Regions from separate parts of the Paracoccus sp. MA genome, predicted to be linked through region 2. Evidence: riboswitches for the same ligand, from Rfam matches in the RefSeq annotation. Region 2 holds a riboswitch; the other holds the start of a gene.
The links. A riboswitch is a leader RNA that binds a small molecule or an ion and turns the genes downstream of it on or off. The one in region 2 is predicted to bind cobalamin.

Region 1 (5,482 bases), on a different replicon from region 2:
CGGATCAGGTCGGCGGTATTGGTCAGCTTGGCGCGGCTCGACCAGTACATCGGCAGGTAGAAGCCGGAATAGAACAGGAAGCTTTCCAGGAACACGCTGGCGATCTTGCGCTTCAGCGGGTCCGAGCCGGCCTTGTATTCCTCCAGCACCAGCCGCGCCTTCTGCTGCAGATGCGGGTTCTCCTCGGCCCAGCGGAAGGCGGCGTCCACCTCGGGCGTCAGGCACAGCGTCGAGAAGATCGAGGAATAGCTGCGCGCATGCACCGCCTCCATGAAGGCGATGTTCGACAAGACCGCCTCTTCATGCGGGGTCAGCGCATCGGGCATCATCGCAGGCGCGCCCACGGTGTTCTGGATGGTGTCCAGAAGCGTCAGCCCGGTAAACACCCGGATGGTCAGTTCGCGCTCCTCTGGCCGCAGCGTGGCCCAGCTCTGTACGTCGTTGGACAGCGGCACCTTCTCGGGCAGCCAGAAATTCACGGTCAGCCGGTTCCAGACCTCCAGGTCCTTCTCGTCCTCCAGCCGGTTCCAGTTGATCGCCCGCAAGGGCGTGCGCAGGGCATGATCCTTCATCCGAAGAACCTTTCTTTCTTGTCTAAATATCCCACGGGGGTCCGGGGGTGTGAAACCCCCGGCTCAAAGCGTGCAGGAGACGCAGCCCTGCACCTCGGTGCCTTCCAGCGCGGTCTGGCGCAGCCGGATGTAATAGATGGTCTTGATGCCCTTCTTCCAAGCGTAGATCTGGGCGCGGTTGATGTCGCGCGTGGTGGCCTCGGCCGGGAAGAACAGCGTCAGCGACAGGCCCTGGTCGACATGTTCGGTCGCCGCCGCATAGGTATCGATGATCGCCTCGGGACCGATCTCGTAGGCGTCGCGGTAATAGTCCAGGTTCTCGTTGGTCATGAAGGCCGCGGGATAGTAGACGCGGCCGATCTTGCCTTCCTTGCGGATCTCGATCCTGGCGACGATCGGGTGGATCGAACTGGTCGAGTTGTTGATGTAGCTGATCGAGCCGGTGGGCGGCACCGCCTGCAGGTTGCGGTTGTAAAGCCCGTGCCGCATCACCGATTCCCGCAGCATGGCCCAATCTTCGCGCGTGGGCAGGGCGATGCCCTCGAAGACCCGGGCGACCTCGGGCAGCGAGGGCAGCCAGTCGCGCGTGACATATTTGTCGAAAAACGAGCCGTCGGCATATTTCGACTTCTCGAAATCCTTGAACGTCCGGCCCTTTTCCTGGGCAAGCAGGTTCGAGGCGCGGATGGCGTGATAGGCCACCGCGGCGAAATAGACCGAGGTGAACTCGATCCCTTCGGGGCTGCCGTAATGGATGCGCTCGCGCGCCAGGAAGCCGTGCAGGTTCATCTGGCCCAGGCCCACGGCATGGGCCTCGTCATTGCCGCGCCGGATCGAGGGCACGGCGTCGATAGCCGACATCTCCGACACCGCGGTCAGCGCCCGGATCGCCGCCTCGACGGTCGCGCCGAAATCCGGCCCGTCCATGGTCGCGGCGATGTTCAGTGATCCGAGATTGCATGAGATATCAGTTCCCAAATGGGAATAGCTCAGATCTTCGTTGAACGTGCTCGCCTCGTTCACCTGCAGGATCTCGCTGCACAGGTTCGACATGCTGATGCGGCCGGCGACCGGGTTGGCGCGGTTCACCGTGTCCTCGAACATGATATAGGGATAGCCGCTCTCGAACTGGATCTCGGCCAGGGTCTGGAAGAAGGCGCGGGCATTGATCTTCTTCTTCCTGATGCGCTTGTCGTCGACCATCTCGGCATATTTCTCGGTGACGGAAATCTCCGAGAAGGGCAGGCCGTAGACCCGCTCCACGTCATGGGGCGAGAACAGATACATGTCCTCGTTGCGCTTGGCGAGCTCGAAGGTCACGTCGGGGATCACCACGCCCAGGGACAGCGTCTTGATGCGGATCTTCTCGTCGGCATTCTCGCGCTTGGTGTCCAGAAAGCGCAGGATGTCGGGGTGATGCGCGTTCAGATAGACCGCGCCCGCGCCCTGCCGCGCGCCCAGCTGGTTGGCATAGCTGAAGCTGTCCTCCAGCAGTTTCATCACCGGGATGACGCCCGAGGACTGGTTCTCGATCCCCTTGATCGGTGCGCCGGCCTCTCGCAGGTTGGTCAGCATCAGCGCCACGCCGCCGCCGCGCTTCGAGAGCTGCAAGGCCGAGTTGATCGAGCGGCCGATGCTCTCCATGTTGTCTTCCAGCCGCAGCAGGAAGCACGAGATCAGCTCGCCCCGGGACTTCTTGCCGGCATTGAGGAACGTGGGCGTCGCCGGCTGGAAGCGGCCCGAGAGCATCTCCTCCATGAAGCGCATGGCCAGCGCCTCGTCGCCGCGCGCCAGCGTCAGGGCGACCATGACCACCCGGTCCTCGTAGCGTTCCAGGTAACGCTGGCCGTCGCGGGTCTTCAGCGTATAGCTGGTGTAATACTTGAAGGCGCCGAGGAAGGTCGGGAAGCGGAACTTCCGCGCATAGGCAGCATCCCAGATCGCGCGCTGGAAATTGCGCGAATACTGGTCCAGCACCTCGGGCTCGTAATAGCCTTCGTCGACGAGATAGCGCAGCTTCTCGTCGAGATTGTGGAAGAACACGGTATTCTGGTTGACATGCTGCAGGAAATATTGCCGCGCGGCCTTGCGATCCGCCTCGAAGCGGATGCGGCCCTCGCCGTCGTAAAGGTTCAGCATCGCGTTCAGCGCGTGATAGTCCAGCTCGGCCTTTACGCCATTGTCAAGCATTCCGTCCCCCAGAATTTCTCAAGCCCCGCCCGGACGCGGGAAAGATCGTTGTCGTCGCCCGCCAGCTCGAATCGATAGAGCACGGGGACGTCGCATTTAGCAGAAATGACCCTCGCCGACAGGGCGAAGGTGGCGCCGAAATTGCGGTTGCCGGCGCCGATCACGCCGCGCAGCAGCGCGCGGCGCCCGGGGTCGTTCAGGAAGCGGATGACCTGTTTCGGCACCGCGCCCCGCCCCTCGCCATCGGCATAGGTCGGGCAGATCAGCACGTAGGGCCGGCCGGGCTCGGGCAGGATCTCGCACGGCGAGACCGGGATGCGGAGCGCGGGCAGCCCCAGCCGCGCCATGAAGCGCGCCGTGTTCCCCGAGCCCGAGGAATAATAGACCAGTTCGCCCCGGTGCCCGCCCATGGCCGCGCGTTCAGGACAGCCGGCCGATCATGTCGGGCCGGAAACCCGCCCAATGCGCCTCGCCGGCGACGACGACGGGCGCCTGGCGATAGCCGAGCGAGGTGACCAGTTCCATCGCCGCCTCATCCTCGGTCAGGTCGACCAGCTGATAGGGCAGGCCGCGCGCCTCGAGCGCCCGGGTCGTGGCGGTGCATTGCACGCAGGCGGGCTTGGAATAAACGGTGATGGTCATGCCTCTGCTCCTTCTTTCTGTCGGCAAGCAGGGGCCGCGCCCGATGACCGCGCCATCGGAACCGCTTCAGCCCCGCGCCCGCCGCACGGTTTCGTCCTTTCGCGCCATGGCAGGTCTTCTGACTCGCGGGTCCCGGCTTGGCTGGCCTTCCCGGGGCTGGCCCCAGTGGCATTCCAGCGTCGCTCTCCGCTTACAGCTGCGGGGGCAGTGCCGGCCTTGCACCGGCTTCCCTGTTGATCCCCGAGTCGCCCCGGAGGTAACCATGACCCCTGCAGTTAGCCACGCTCCGCCACGCAGGTCAATCCACATCTAGTGGGAAACTGCCCGCCCATCGGAACATCTGGTGGACCGCCGAACATCGCCGGGGTGGTGCCGTCGGCATCCCGGCCGAGGGTTGCGGCACCTTTTCCGACGGGCGAGCATCCGGATTGTTGAATCACTGCAACAGTCGGGCCTGCCGATCCGGGATTTTACGCAGCGTCGTTTGACAATTTGCGACAATTAACCCTCTTGCATGGATCACGCGCGGCCAGGACAGGGGGGCGACTGCTCCCCCTCCCGGCTCGTTTCACCGCAAGCCACTCTGCTGAGCCAGCACGTCCCTGTCGCTTCCATCCTCGTGGATGGCAGCGATTTCTTTTGTGCCGGGAGCAATCCATGAACAAGTCCCATCCGAAACCGCCGGTCACGGGGGGCGCAGCGCAATTGCTGCCGACCCTGGGCCTGCTGCCGGTGCTGGCCATCTCGGCCGGCGTGGCCGGCCCTGCACAGGCGCAGGACACCGTCACCCTGGACACGGTGGTCATCCGCCGCCAGCAGGGCAACGAGGCCGAGACAAGCTACAAGGTCACCGAAAGCACCTCGGACAAGGCCACCGCGCCGCTGCTCGACACCCCGCGCTCGGTCACCGTCGTCACTGCGCGCGAGATCGAGGAGCGCGGCCAGACCTCGGTCGCCGACGTGCTGCGCACCACGCCCGGCGTCACGCTGGGCGCGGGCGAGGGCGGCGTGCCGCAGGGCGTGCGCCCCTATATCCGCGGCTTCGAGGCCAGCCAGGACCTGCTGATCGACGGCATGCGCAACGCCTCGCGCACGCAATACGAGGCCTTCAACCTGGAATCGATCGAGATCAACAAGGGGCCGGGCGGCGTCTATTCCGGCGCCGGTTCGACCGGCGGCACCATCAGCCTGAACAGCAAGACCCCGCAGCCGGGCGCCTTTGACGAGGTGGCGCTGTCCTACGGAACCGGCAACTATGTCCGCGGCACGCTGGATTCGAACCGCGAATTCGGCGCCCTCGGCCTGCGCCTGAACCTGATGGGGCAGCGCGCCGACGATCTGGGCGGGCGCGACGGTGTCGAGTCCAAGCGGTTCGGCGTGGCGCCGAGCTTCAGCTATCGGCTGACCGATGACAGCAAGATCACCGCCGGGCTCTATTACTACAAGGACGAGGATACGCCCGATTATGGCGTGCCGATGTCGAATGCCACCACGCCTGCCGAATGGCGGCGCGGCTCGGGCACCCGCATCGACCCGTTCCTGCCGGCCGATGTCGATCCCGATACCTTCTATGGCCTGCATGCGCGCGATTTCCGCGACGTGGAATCCGCCTCGGGCTACCTGAAGTTCGAGCACGCATTCTCGGACAGCCTGCGGCTGACCACGGCGCTGCGCAAGGCGCGCGACACCAATACCTATGTCGTGACCTCGCCGACCTCGGGCAGCGACGGGCTGGTGTCGCGCAGCTCCAAGGCTTCGGACCGGGTGAACGAGACCGTGTCGTTCAACGCCCAGCTTTCGGGCGAAGTGCAGGCCGGGGGCGTCGAGCACAGCTTTGCGGTCGGCGTGGACATCGCCAATTCCCGCGCCACCACCCGCCGGCTGACGGTGGTCAACCCCGATCCGATGCCGACCTCGCCCTACGAGCATCCGGATGCCGGCGCACCCTGGGGCGGCAGCATCGAGCGCGGCGGCGATACGGGCTACAGCACCACCAAGTCGCGCGGCATCTACGCGCTGGACACCATCACGTTCACCCCGCAATGGGAGGCGACGGTGGGCCTGCGCTGGGACGATTA
Region 2 (5,482 bases):
GCAGACCGACGACAACGCCCGCCACGCCGAGAAGATGGCGAAGATCAAGGCCGCCCGCGACAGGATGATGGCCGGGAAGCAGGGCGAGAAGGGGCTGGTCATCGTCCATACCGGCAAGGGCAAGGGCAAGTCCTCCTCGGGCTTCGGGATGATCCTGCGCTGCATCGCCCATGGCATGCCCTGCGCGGTGGTGCAGTTCATCAAGGGCGCCTGGGACACCGGCGAGCGGCGGCTGCTGACCGCGCATTTCGCCGATCTGTGCCAGTTCCACGCCATGGGCGAGGGCTTCACCTGGGAGACGCAGGACCGCGAGCGCGACATCGCCGCCGCCCGCGCCGGCTGGGAAAAGGCCAAGCAGCTGATCCGCGATCCCTCGATCCGCATGGTGCTGCTGGACGAGATCAACATCGCCCTGCGCTATGACTATCTGGATCTGGACGAGGTGCTGGCCTTCCTGCGCGACGAAAAGCCGCCGATGAACCATGTCGTGCTGACCGGGCGCAATGCCAGGCCGGAACTTATCGCGCTGGCCGATCTTGTGACCGAGATGGAGCAGGTCAAGCACCCGTTCCGCGACGGGATCAAGGCCCAGCCGGGCGTGGAGTTCTAGGAGCATGGAGAAATCGCAGGACAAGCCGAAGCTGCTTTCGGGCGGCAACCCGCAAATCCCCAAGGGCTATGGCGAGGCGCCGGTCCGCGCCTATATCGCCGCCATGCCGGGCTGGAAGCAGGAGATCGGCCAGAAGCTGGACGAGATCATCACCCGCACCGTGCCGGGGGTGAAGAAGGCGGTGAAATGGAACTCGCCCCTTTACGGGGTCGAGGAGGGGCACTGGTTCCTTAGTTTCCATTGCATGACGAAATACATCAAGATCGGCTTCTTTCGCGGCACGCAGCTTGAGCCGATGCCGCCGGTCGCCTCGAAACATCCGGAGGTGCGCTACCTGCACATCCCCGAGGGGCCGTTCGACGAGGACCAGTTTGCCGACTGGGTGCGCCAGGCCAGCCGCCTGCCCGGCGAGAAGATGTAGGGCTCAGCGCCGCTGCCAGTCCCGCGCGGTGTTTTCCTGCCAGCCCGCGCGGTGCAGCAGCGGCGTGTCGTCGGTGAATTCGGGCCAGCCGAGGCAGAGGAGTGCCGAGAACTCCCAGTGGTCGGGGGCTTGCAGCAGTGTCGTGATCCGCGCCGGATCGAGGATCGAGACCATGCCGAGGCCCAGGTTGCGCACCCGTGCCGCCAGCCACAGCGCATGGATCGCCATGGCCGTCGATTGCCGCAGGGTTTGCGGCATGGTGGCGCGGCCGAGGCCATGGCCCTCGGCCGGGTCGATCCGGGTGAAGACGGCCAGCCAGACGGGCGCGCGGTCCAGGCCGGCCAGCTTCAGCGCATCGTATTCCTGCCGCTGCCGGCCCTGATAGCGGTTGGCGGCCTCGGCATTGCAGCGCAGGAAATCGGCGCGGATCTCGGCGCGCAGCGCCGGGCTTTCGACCCGGATCACCCGCCAGGGCCGGGCATTGCCGACCGAGGGCGCCAGTTCCATCGCCGCGCGCAACTCGTCCAGCAGCGGCTCGGGGATCGGGTCGTCGCGGAAATGCCGCACGTCGCGGCGCCAGCGCAGGATGCGCTCCAGTGCGGCGCTGTCCTTGGGGCCGAACTCCATCAGGACGCCGCGCAGATGGCGCTGTCGGGCAGGCCCGCGGCCCCGGCGCGGATGGCGACCGGCCGGTCGGGCACGGTCAACTCGACGGCGAGCGGCTGGCCGGCAACCGTCAGCGGCCGGTGGTCGTTCGCGTTCAGCTCGACCCGCAGCCGGTCGCCGGGCGCGAGCGCGTCGAGGTGATGGGCCGGGCCGTAGAGCCGGGCGATCTTGCGGCCGTTCAGGTAAAGATGCGCGTGCCCCTCGCCGGGCCGGTCGGCCAGCCCGGCATGTTCGGGGGCGAAGCAGAAGCCGGGACTTTGCAGGAACAGGTTCCAGCCCGCGACGCTGTCGGGCTCCAGCCGGGCCGAGGCGGTGGCGCTGCCGGCGGGCAGGTCGATGGGCGCGCCGTGGTCATGCGCCGCGGCCTGCGCGCCATGGCCATGCGCGCCGTGGTCGTGGCCGTCCAGCGTGATGCCGTTGGCGGCGGCGATGACGAAGCCCATGCCGCCGCCGAAGATCAGGCCGATCAGCAGCATCGGGATCGAGCGATCCATGTCTGTCCCCCCGGTTCATGGAAAGGGCCGGGCACGGCTGCGCGCCCGGCCGGAAGGCTGCGGCCGGATCAGGCGGCTTGCGGAAGGGGCGCGCGCTGCCCCTCGCGCTGCCAGAACCAGCCGGCCAGCAGGCCGAGCACCGCCCAGGCCAGGGCGCCGGCCCCCAGCGCGCGGCCGGCGAATTCGGCCGAAAGCTCGGGCGGGACCGGGCCGGCATAGCTGTCGGGCTGCGGCGCGCCGATCAGATGCGGCGCGAGGATCAGCACGATTGCCACGCCCCAGGCCGCCCAGCCCCTGCCAAAGGCGATCAGCCACAGCGCAAGCCCGGTGGCCAGCGCCGTGCCCAGCCACCAGATGGCGCGGATCTGCACATCGGCGGCGGCGACGCCCGGCACCTCGGGGGCAAGGCCGAAGGCGGGGGCGAGCTGCATGGTCAGGTAGCCGGCAAGACCCCAAAGCAGCCCCTGCCGCGCCGTGACCGCATTGCCCTGCGATTCGGCAACCGCCATCAGCGCCACCAGCATCAGCCCGTAGCCGGCATAGACCAGCATGGTGAACAGCACCGAAAGCATGTTGCGGGTCCATTCGAAGGGGCCGAGATCCTGATGCGCGCTGACGGATTCGGCGCCGAAATGCGCCAGCTGCCCGGATTCGTAAAGCTCGGCATGCAGCAGCACCGGCTGCACGAACCAAAGCTGCAACAGGGCGGCAATCAGCCCCGTTGCAGCGCCAGCGATCAATCCGCTGGTCAGAATGCGCGAGAACATGTCAGTGGCAGGGGAAGCCGGTGGCGTGACGCACGTCATGGGCAGCGTCATGCAGGGTTTCGGCCTGCACCAGCCCGGACATGAAGATCAGCCCGAAGCCGATGGCGAAGGCGGCGATGGCGGGAAACAGCACCGAGGCGCGGCTGGCCCCCGCGGCGGTCATGGGTTTTGCGGTCATCCGCGACCCTTTCCTTATGTCGTCCAACCCGACGACGTTGCGGTTTTGCGCATCGGCAGGTCTCCTGGCTTGCGGGTCACGGCAGACGCCCGCCTTCCCGGCCGGTTGGCCAGTGGCATGATGGGCGTCCGCTCTCCGCTTACAGTCGCGGGGGCGGCTGCGGATTTGGCCCCGGATGCCCCGGGCCGCACCGCATTCCCTTTTGGCCCCGGAAAGGGGCACCGATACACGCATATGTTACCTGCGACGCCGCCGCGGCGGCAAGCGGAATCGAGGACCGGGCGGCGGGCCGGCGGGCGGCGCTGTCGCATGGGTATTTGGAGAACGAAGAAGATGCCCGAGGGATCGCGCGGGGATCGAGGCAGGCGGGCTTGTCCGGATCACGGGGCCGGCGGCCAGTCCAGATCGACCCAGACCAGCCGGTGCGCGGAAGCGGCCAGGGCGGCCTCGGCCAGCGGGCCCTCGGCCGGCCAGAACACGCCCGCGTCCAGCACCGTGAGGCCCTTGGCCGGCAGGACGTAATCGACGCGCAGGTTGCCGGGCGGCTTGTCGTCGGGCCAGTCGCCGGTATCCAGCGCCGGATCGCCCTTGTGGCGGTCGTTCACGCCGCCCTTTGCTGCCGCCCCGCCGGCGCTGCGGGGCCGGGGGTCGGTGACATGCGCCATGATCCGGGCCAGCGCCTCGGGCCGGCCCTCGCTGTCCATGGGGTCGAGGTTCAGGTTGCCGGCCAGCACGAAAGGGCCGCCCGGCAGGTGGTGCAGCCAGAAGGCCAGCTCGTCATGGTTGCGCCGGCCGTTCAGGTCCTCGGGCCCATCGAAGACCGGCGGCGTCGCGGACATGGCGAGCAGGTGCAGCGGGTTGCCCGCTACCGTCACCACCGCGTCCCAATGCGCGGTCGAGGACAGCCGGCGGATCGCCGCCACCTTCTCGGGCAGCGGCGGCATCAGGTGGCCGGGCAGGTCGCGCCACAGGACGCCGGTGTAATCCGTCACCGGCCCGATGGGATGGCGCGACAGGATCGCCATGCCGCCCTGGCCCGAGAATCTGCCATAGCCCTGCGCGTCGTCCGCCGTGCCCAGCCGCCCGTCGGCGTTCAGGTCCAGCCCGGTCGCCATGCCGGAATTCGGCCGCGCCGCGAAACGGTGCGGATAGTCCAGCCCGACCCGGGCCAGCCTTGCGGCAAAGGCGTCCAGCGCCCGGCCGTCCAGATCCCAGTCGAAATCGGTCAGCAGCAGGATGTCGGGCCGGGTCTCGGCCAGCACGGCGACGACCGCTGCGACCTGCGCATCCTCGCGGCCGAGGTCGCGCAACAAAAGCCCCGGCCCGTCGCGCGACAGGTCGGGGCTGTAGGTGGCGATCCGCAAGGGCTCGGCATGGGCGGCGAGGCCAAGGACGGCCAGCAGGACCGCCCCGGCAAGCGCCCTTACACCCAAGGCCGGCTCTGGGCCATCTGCGCCTCGAAGGTGTCGATGGCGCCGGCCTTTTCCATGGTCAGGCCGATATCGTCCAGCCCGTTCAGCAGGCAATGGCGGCGGAACGGGTCCAGCTCGAAGGGGAAGCTCTGCCCGTCCGAGGTGGTCACGGTCAGGTTTTCCAGGTCCACGGTCATGCGGGCATTGGCGCCTTTCTTCGCGTCCTCCATCAGCACCTCCACCACCTCGGGCGGCATGACGATGGGCAGGATGCCGTTCTTGAAGCAGTTGTTGTAGAAGATGTCGGCGAAGCTGGTGGAGATCACGCAGCGGATGCCGAAATCCAGCAGCGCCCAGGGCGCATGTTCGCGCGACGAGCCGCAGCCGAAATTGTCGCCGGCGACGATGATCTGCGCCTCGCGGTAAGCCGGCTGGTTCAGCACGAAATCCGGGATCTCGTTGCCTTCGGCGTCGTAGCGCATCTCGTCGAACAGGTTCTTGCCCAGACCCGAGCGGTGGATCGTCTTCAGGAACTGTTTGGGGATGATCATGTCGGTGTCGATATTGACCAGCGGCATGGGCGCCGCGATGCCGGTCAGGGTGGTGAACTTGTCCATGTCTTGATCCTCGCAGAATTGACTTGGGGCGCGCGCGCCCGTTAACCGAGACCCGAGCGGCGCCTGGCGCCATGGCTATACGGGTCTTGCTGATGTTTTTCGGGTTTTCGAGTTTCGCCGCCCTGCGCGCCTGCATCGCGCGCGACTGGACGCCGCAGATCGGCGATCCCGAGATCACCGGCTGGCTGACGGTGCTCTCGTATCTTGTCTGCCTGTTCCTGGCGGTGAAGGTGCTGCGCCGCCGGCCGGCCGGCGCGGCGCGCGGGCTGTGGCTGGCGATCGCCGGGCTGATGGCGTTCCTGGCGCTGAACAAGCAG

Region 1: it holds a riboswitch for cobalamin, as region 2 does, so the genes downstream of both, nrdH (glutaredoxin-like protein NrdH) here and LOS78_RS09520 (CbtB domain-containing protein) in region 2, are expected to answer to the same signal.

What each region holds. Positions count from the first base shown of each region.
Region 1 covers NZ_CP087597.1:809,068-814,549, forward strand. Annotated here, with positions in the region: gene nrdF (class 1b ribonucleoside-diphosphate reductase subunit beta) at 1-572, opposite strand, end outside; gene nrdE (class 1b ribonucleoside-diphosphate reductase subunit alpha) at 636-2,762, opposite strand; gene nrdI (class Ib ribonucleoside-diphosphate reductase assembly flavoprotein NrdI) at 2,744-3,172, opposite strand; gene nrdH (glutaredoxin-like protein NrdH) at 3,183-3,404, opposite strand; cobalamin riboswitch at 3,495-3,684, opposite strand; gene LOS78_RS03975 (TonB-dependent siderophore receptor) at 4,062-5,482, shown strand, end outside.
Region 2 covers NZ_CP087598.1:485,579-491,060, forward strand. Annotated here, with positions in the region: gene cobO (cob(I)yrinic acid a,c-diamide adenosyltransferase) at 1-610, shown strand, start outside; gene LOS78_RS09500 (DUF1801 domain-containing protein) at 615-1,031, shown strand; gene bluB (5,6-dimethylbenzimidazole synthase) at 1,035-1,658, opposite strand; gene LOS78_RS09510 (hypothetical protein) at 1,658-2,191, opposite strand; gene LOS78_RS09515 (CbtA family protein) at 2,260-2,958, opposite strand; gene LOS78_RS09520 (CbtB domain-containing protein) at 2,960-3,136, opposite strand; cobalamin riboswitch at 3,173-3,377, opposite strand; gene LOS78_RS09525 (endonuclease/exonuclease/phosphatase family protein) at 3,517-4,569, opposite strand; gene leuD (3-isopropylmalate dehydratase small subunit) at 4,560-5,165, opposite strand; gene LOS78_RS09535 (hypothetical protein) at 5,258-5,482, shown strand, end outside.